Regions from separate parts of the Variovorax sp. 10N420 genome, predicted to be linked through region 2. Evidence: riboswitches for the same ligand, from Rfam matches in the RefSeq annotation. Region 2 holds a riboswitch; the other holds the start of a gene.
What was found. A riboswitch is a leader RNA that binds a small molecule or an ion and turns the genes downstream of it on or off. The one in region 2 is predicted to bind glycine.
Positions count from the first base shown of each region.

Region 1: linked by a shared signal. The riboswitch ahead of gcvT (glycine cleavage system aminomethyltransferase GcvT) and the one ahead of AC1DEK_RS10325 (D-amino acid dehydrogenase) in region 2 are both predicted to bind glycine.

Region 1 covers NZ_JBFTIJ010000007.1:158,378-161,779, reverse strand. The annotation lists gene gcvP (aminomethyl-transferring glycine dehydrogenase) at 1-18, opposite strand, end outside; gene gcvH (glycine cleavage system protein GcvH) at 156-530, opposite strand; gene gcvT (glycine cleavage system aminomethyltransferase GcvT) at 614-1,774, opposite strand; glycine riboswitch at 1,821-1,930, opposite strand; glycine riboswitch at 1,946-2,045, opposite strand; gene AC1DEK_RS19495 (glycine betaine ABC transporter substrate-binding protein) at 2,123-3,402, opposite strand, start outside.
Region 2 covers NZ_JBFTIJ010000003.1:473,608-477,009, forward strand. The annotation lists gene AC1DEK_RS10320 (FAD-dependent oxidoreductase) at 1-1,227, shown strand, start outside; glycine riboswitch at 1,254-1,354, shown strand; glycine riboswitch at 1,359-1,464, shown strand; gene AC1DEK_RS10325 (D-amino acid dehydrogenase) at 1,552-2,877, shown strand; gene AC1DEK_RS10330 (FIST signal transduction protein) at 2,838-3,402, opposite strand, start outside.

The DNA.
Region 1 (3,402 bases), on a different contig from region 2:
CAGGACGGGTGTCGACATGGGGTAGCTTGAGAAGGTTCTGGTTTCGGCAAGTTGTCAGGGACACCGCAGAACTGGCTTTGCCAGGCTGCTGGTGTCGCTCCCTTGCAGGGGGTGGGCGAGAGCGACACGCAGTGCGCGAAGCCTGGGGGTGCGCATTATTCCGCCGAGAATTTCTCGTACGCGGTGTCGTCGAGCAGGGCTTCGAGCTGTGTCACGTCGCTGACGCGCACCTTGAAGAACCAGCCAGCGTCCATCGGAGCGCTGTTGGCAAGCGACGGGTCGGCGCGCAGCGCTTCGTTGACTTCGGTGATCTCGCCGGAGACCGGCATGAAAACGTCCGCGGCAGCCTTGACCGACTCGACCACGCCCGCCACTTCGCCTTGCGCGAAGGACTTGCCGACCTCGGGCAGGTCGACGAAAACGACGTCGCCCAGCGCGTCCTGCGCGTGAACCGTGATGCCAACCGTGACAAGCGCCGCGTCGGCTTCCTGGCGAACCCACTCGTGATCCTTGGTGTACCTGGTGGTCATGAACTGAAGCTCCTTGAGATGAGAAAGTGGGCTGGAAAAAGCAAAGAAAAAAGGCAAAAAAGAGCGCCGCGTGCGGATCGGCCTCAGCCGCGGAAATAGCGCGCGGGAATGAAAGGCATCGTGCTCACTTCCATCAGGACCGGCTTGCCACGGACGATCGCCTGCATGCGCGTGCCGGGCTCTGAATAGGCCAGAGCGACGTACGCCATGGCGATCGGCCGGTCGACGGTGGGGCCGAGCAATCCGCTGGTCACCTGTCCGATCGCAACGCCTTCGAAGGATTCGAGCAGTGTGCCGTCGCGCACTGGCACTCGATCGATCGCGACCAGGCCGACGCGCTTGCGCTTGAGGGTGTGATGGTCGAGGTGGCCCGCCGTCCCGTCCGCAGCCGTGAGCTGTGCCAGCACCTTGGCCGCACCCGGAAATCCGCCTTCGCGGGCTCCGCCGGTGCGCCGGACCTTCTGCATGGCCCACACCAGCGAGGCTTCGACCGGCGTGGTCGTCTCGTCGATGTCGTTGCCATAGAGGCAGAGTCCGGCTTCCAGCCGCAGGGAGTTGCGCGCTCCCAGGCCGATGGGCTTGACCTCGGGTTGGGCGAGCAGCAGCCGGGCCAGGCGCTCGGCGTTCGCAGCGGCAACGGAGATTTCGAAACCGTCCTCGCCGGTATAGCCGCTGCGAGTGACGAAAGTCGGGATGCCGCCGATTTGCGCTGCGCCGCCGGTCATGAAGACAAACCGTTCGATACCCGGTGAAAGCCACGCCAGTGTTGCGGCAGCCTGCGGTCCTTGAAGGGCGAGCAGCGCGTGGTCCGGCATCGGCGAAACCTGGCAGCGGTGTCCGATTTTGACGGTGATATGCGCGATGTCCGCCTGCTTGCAGGCGCCGTTGACGATCACGAACAGCGAGTTGTGGCCCTCGTTGAAGAACATCAGGTCGTCGAGGATGCCGCCGTCTTCATTCAGCAGCAGCCCGTAGCGCTGCTTTCCAGGTGCGAGACCGATGACGTCGACTGGCATCAGGGTCTCGAACGCGGCCGCGGCCTCGGGGCCTGAAAGCCGCAACTGGCCCATGTGGGAAATGTCGAACAAACCCGCGGCATCGCGCGTGTGCTTGTGTTCGGCCATGAGGCCGGCCGGATACTGCACGGGCATCGAGTAGCCCGCGAAGGGCACCATGCGTGCGCCGAGTTCGACGTGCAGGTCATGAAGCGGAGTCTTCAGAAGGTCGGTCGATGCGGAGGCCAAGGCTCTCTCCAAAAGGGGCAGTCCAGATCCATGACCGAAGCCATGGGCCACCCCTGCTGTCCGCTTTACCTGAGAGATTCACCCCACGATCGGGGCTTGCTCCTTCGGTGGGCGAGGCCGTCGTGCGACGGGTCGCCTCTCTCCAGCAAGGAAACGCCCTGATGCGGGGCGCTTCGCCAGTCCTTTTGCCTGAGCGTTCGGGCCCGTGTTTTGGTGGGACCTGCGCCTTCGGCGGCCCCGGCGCAGCGGGGCTCTCTCCTGACTGCGCCAGTGTAAGGGATCGAAAGCTCGTTCAACGGCGATTTCAGTGCGATCGCCCAGCCGGGCAAGGCTTGTTCCGCCGCGCCTTCAGCCTCTGCGGCGCATCAAGTATTCGATCGATTCGAACAATGCCTCGCTGAGCAATGCCAGCACTGCGGCCGGCACTGCGCCAGCCAGCAGCAGTTCGCGATCGTTGAGCGCCAGCCCCGTCACGATGCGCTCGCCGAAACCTCCGGCGCCAATGAAGGCCGCGATCGTGGCGGTGCCGATGGCGATGGTCGTCGCCGTCCGCACGCCCGCAAGGATCGTGGGCAGTGCGAGCGGCAATTGCACCACTTGCAGCGTCTGCCCGGCGGTCATTCCCAAGGCGGTGCCGGCCTCGCGCAGCCCTGCCGAAACCTCGGCCAAGCCCGTGACTGTGTTTCGCATGATCGGCAACAGCGAATAAAGCGTGAGCGCGATCAGCGCCGGAACGAGGCCGATCGCGCCCACTGCGGAGATCAATATCGCCAGCAGCGCAAGCGAAGGAATCGTCTGCAGCAGCCCCGTGAGCCCGAGCACGAGCGCACGCGTTCGAAGGTGTGGAAACACGAGGATGCCCAATGGCACCGCGATCAGGATGCCCAGCCCCACCGAAACCGCGACCAGCAGCAGGTGCTGGCGCGTGAGCCGGCCGAGGTCCGGGCCGAAGAGCTTGGCGAGGAAACCGCGCGCCGCGGCATCCTTCGGGCGCGCGGCGCCGGCTGCCTGGGTCGTGTTGGCGTTGGCCGGCTGGGCGACGATCTTGCTTTGCGCGAGGAAGTCGCGCGCAATGACATCGAAGCCCACGCCCTGCAATTCGGCACGCGCATTCATCTCGATCATCGCGTGCTCGTCCACCCGGCCTTCCAGCTTCTGCATCGCCGCCCACGCCTGCGGCCAGCGCGTTGGCACGTCGAGGCGGTAGAGCACCACGGCGTCGTAGCGCGGAAAGTAATGGCGGTCGTCTTCGAGCACGCGCAGGCCGAGATGATCGATCTTGGCGTCGGTCGTGTAGATGTCGGTCACGTCGATCTGCTTCGCGGCGATCGCGTCGTAGGCCAGTCCGTGGTCGAGCCCGGTCGGCGTCTGCGTGAAGCCATAGCGAGCGGCCAGCCCTTGCCAGCCGTCGGCGCGTCCGAGGAATTCGTTCGACAGGCCGAGTTTCAGCTCAGGGTGGGCAGCGAGGTCGCCGAGCGTTCGCACGCCCAGCCGCTCGGCATCGGCCGCGCGCATGGCGAGCGCATAGCCGTCGTTGAAGCCGAATGGAATCGCAATGCCAAGTCCCAATGGACGAAGCGCCGCGTTCATGTCCTCCAGCGTCATGGGCTGGGCGCTCTTGAGGATTT
Region 2 (3,402 bases):
GCTGGTTTGCTCGGCGTTACGACGGCCTATTACCTTCAGCAGCTCGGTCACGAGGTGATCGTCGTCGACCGCCACGCGACCCCCGCCGCCAAAGCCCGGGGCAGGGCCGAGCCCGGCGAGCCCGCCATCGCCTTGCACGGCGGCGGTGCGGCTTCGGCCGGTGCCCGGCGAAGCAAAGGCAATGGGCCCCGGCTCTGGGGGAAAGTGCGTCGCCGCCTCTCCGAACTGCTCGACCGCGCCATCGGTGCGCCGCCTCAACGCGATCCGCTCGATCAACTGGTGCGCCTGGCAGCCTACAGCCGCAACACCGCACGGGCGCTTCATGACGAGGCTGGCATGCCTCAGCGGCCGCGCTCGAACGGGCTGATGAAGTTCTTTACCGACGCCGAAGCTTTTCGAGCGCGCGTGGCGCGGGCACCCCATTGGTCCGAACTCGGCTGCGAGGAGCGCCTGCTCTCGCCCGAGGAAGCGATGGCCTTCGAGCCCGCACTGCATGCCGTTGGCGCCGCGCTCGCCGGAGCAACGTTCTCGCCCGAAGACCCGGCACGCGATCCAGCCCAGTTCGCAGCCAGCATCGTCTTCCTGTGCCGCGCGGCCGGCGTGCGATTCATGATGAAGCACACGGTCGTTTCGCTGAAAATCCGCGATGGCCGGATCAGTCACGTGGACCTGCTCGATGCGCAAGGACAACCGGTAGCCCTGCGCGCGCAATCCTATGTGCTCGCCTTGGGCGCATCGAGCGTCCCGCATGCTGAAGAGCTCGGTATCGCCATGCCGCTGAACTTCGTGCGTGAGTACATCGCGACGGTGCCGGTCAAGGACGCGGCGCGTGCACCGCACATCGCACTGCACGATCGCCAGGGCAAGCTGCGCATCAGACGGCTCGAAAGCGCAAACGGTGTGTATCTCCGGGTCTCCTCCACGGTGCGTGTACGCGATGACGAAGAGAGCGAGCCCGATTCGGACCGCTTCCGAGCAATGCTGGGCCGCATCGACATTCTGTTTCCCGGAATGGCGAAAACCGATGAGGCATCGCTCGACACGGCGATGCACGCGGTAAGCAGAAACCGCCTGCCGATGATCGGCAAGACGCGAGTACCCAATCTTTTCCTCAATACGGCCCCCGGTACACCCACCTGGGCCCACGCCTGCGGCGCGAGCAAATCGGTCGCCCGTATCGTCAGCGGCTTGCGACCCGAACTCGACTTCGCCTTCAGGGGCCTGTAGCCAGCGCGCCGCAGCGCCCCTACAATCGCCCCACTGCAGGAGAGCAGGCCGCCTGGCGGCCTCACCGAAGGCGCAAACTCCCATAAACGCTCAGGTCGGCTCGCAACAACGAGCCTGTACTGCACCAACTGTCAGAGCCGTCTGGAGAGCCATCACGCAAAGTGATGCACCGAAGGAGCAAACCCGTTGCGGGCGCAACGGGTGAATCTCTCAGGTACCGAGGACAGGGGGAGCGGCAACTTGGACGCACGGTCCGGTTGCTTTCGTTTTCACAGCATCCGTTTTCGTTCGATCCAAGCGCTGCAACCTTAGAGGTTTACTCAAATGCGCGTGATCGTTCTTGGCGCCGGCCTGCTCGGCGTGACTTCGGCTTATTTCCTCCAGCAACTCGGCCACGAAGTGACCGTCATTGACCGGCAGGCCACACCAGCCGCCGAAACCAGCTTTGCCAACGGCGGCCAGATCTCGGTGAGCCATGCCGAGCCCTGGGCCAATCCGGGTGCACCGCTGAAGGTGCTGCAATGGCTCGGCAAGGAAGACGCCCCCCTGCTGTTCCGTCTGCGCCCAGACATGCGGCAATGGCTTTGGGGATTGCAGTTCCTGCGCGAATGCACGCCGGCACGCACCCGCCACAACATAGAGCAGATCGTTCGCCTGGGCACTTACAGCCGCGAAACGCTGCAACAACTGCGGCGGGATACAGGCATTGCCTATGACCAGCGCATGCAGGGCATCCTTCACTTCTATACGACGCAAAAGGAATTCGACGCCGCACTGGCGCCTGCCGAACAGATGCGCGCGCTGGGCTGCGACCGGCAGGTCATCTCGGCCGACGAGGCGGTGAAGCTCGAGCCCGCGCTGGCCCACATTCGCCCGCAATTGGCTGGCGCCACCTACACGGCCGAAGACGAATCCGGCGACGCGAACCGATTCGCACGCGAACTCGCCGCTCTCGCCCAGGCAGCGGGCGTTCGCTTCCTTATGAGCCATACCGTGACCGCCCTGCGCGAAGCCGGTGGCTCGATCGAGCACGCCGAAGTCACGGACGACGAGGGCAGATTCCAACGCATTCGCGGCGACGCGTTCGTGTTGGCGATGGGCTCCTTGAGCCCGCTCCTTGCCGCTCCGCTGGGCCTTCGTCTGCCGATCTATCCGGCAAAGGGCTACTCGGTCACGATGCCGGTGGTCGACGCAGCCAAGGCGTACCAGGTGTCGTTGACCGATGACGAATTCAAGCTCGTCTTCTCGCGCTACACCTCGGACACCGGCGATCGGATGCGGATCGCAGGCACCGCCGAACTCAATGGCTACGACCGCGACCTGAACCGCGTTCGCTGCGAAGCCATCGTTCGCCGCGTCCAGCAGCTGTTCCCGGGCGCCGGGGACCCTACGCAGGCGCAGTTCTGGACGGGCCTTCGCCCCGCCACGCCGAGCAATGTGCCCCTGGTCGGCGCGACGAAACTGCCGAATCTGTTCCTGAACACCGGCCACGGCACACTCGGCTGGACGCACGCTTGCGGTTCGGGCAAGTCGATCGCGCGGATCGTCAGCGGTCTCACACCGGAAGTGGATTTCAGCTTCACCGGCGCGATCGGACGCGGCGCGAAACGTCAGTCGTCGCTGGTGAAGACCGTCAACACGCCCGTGTAGCCATAGAGGTGATGGCGGGCGATCTCGCCTGCGGCGAAGAAGCCGACCAGCGGGACATCGCCCAGCGCGTGTCGCACGATCTGCAATTCGGCGCCGGGAGCGCCGAAATGCGGGCCACCTCGACCGGAGCAACTCACGTACACCGCACCGGCGATGCGGCGCGCGGGGTGCGGCGCGGCCTCGGCTTCGCCGGCGGCTACAGCGCGCGCCGTGGCCAAGGTCTGCTCCTCCGGCTCCAGTTCTTCGCGGATTTCGGCGCACACGCGCATCAGATCGGCTCGCGCCGCCTGCGCGTTGCGTCGGCAGAAGCTCACTCGCATGCCGGGCTCCGCCACGTCGGCAATCGCCACGCCGCGACGCGTCGGGTCCAGTCCGATGATGTGCCGCACACGAACGTCAGCGCCCAAGTCGCGCGTACGCCTTACGCCATCGCTGCCGGCCTCGGCCAAGCCCACCAGGGTGGCGCGCACCGCATCGACGGCATGCTCGGGCGCATCGAGCGAAACATTCAGGTCGTCGAGCAGC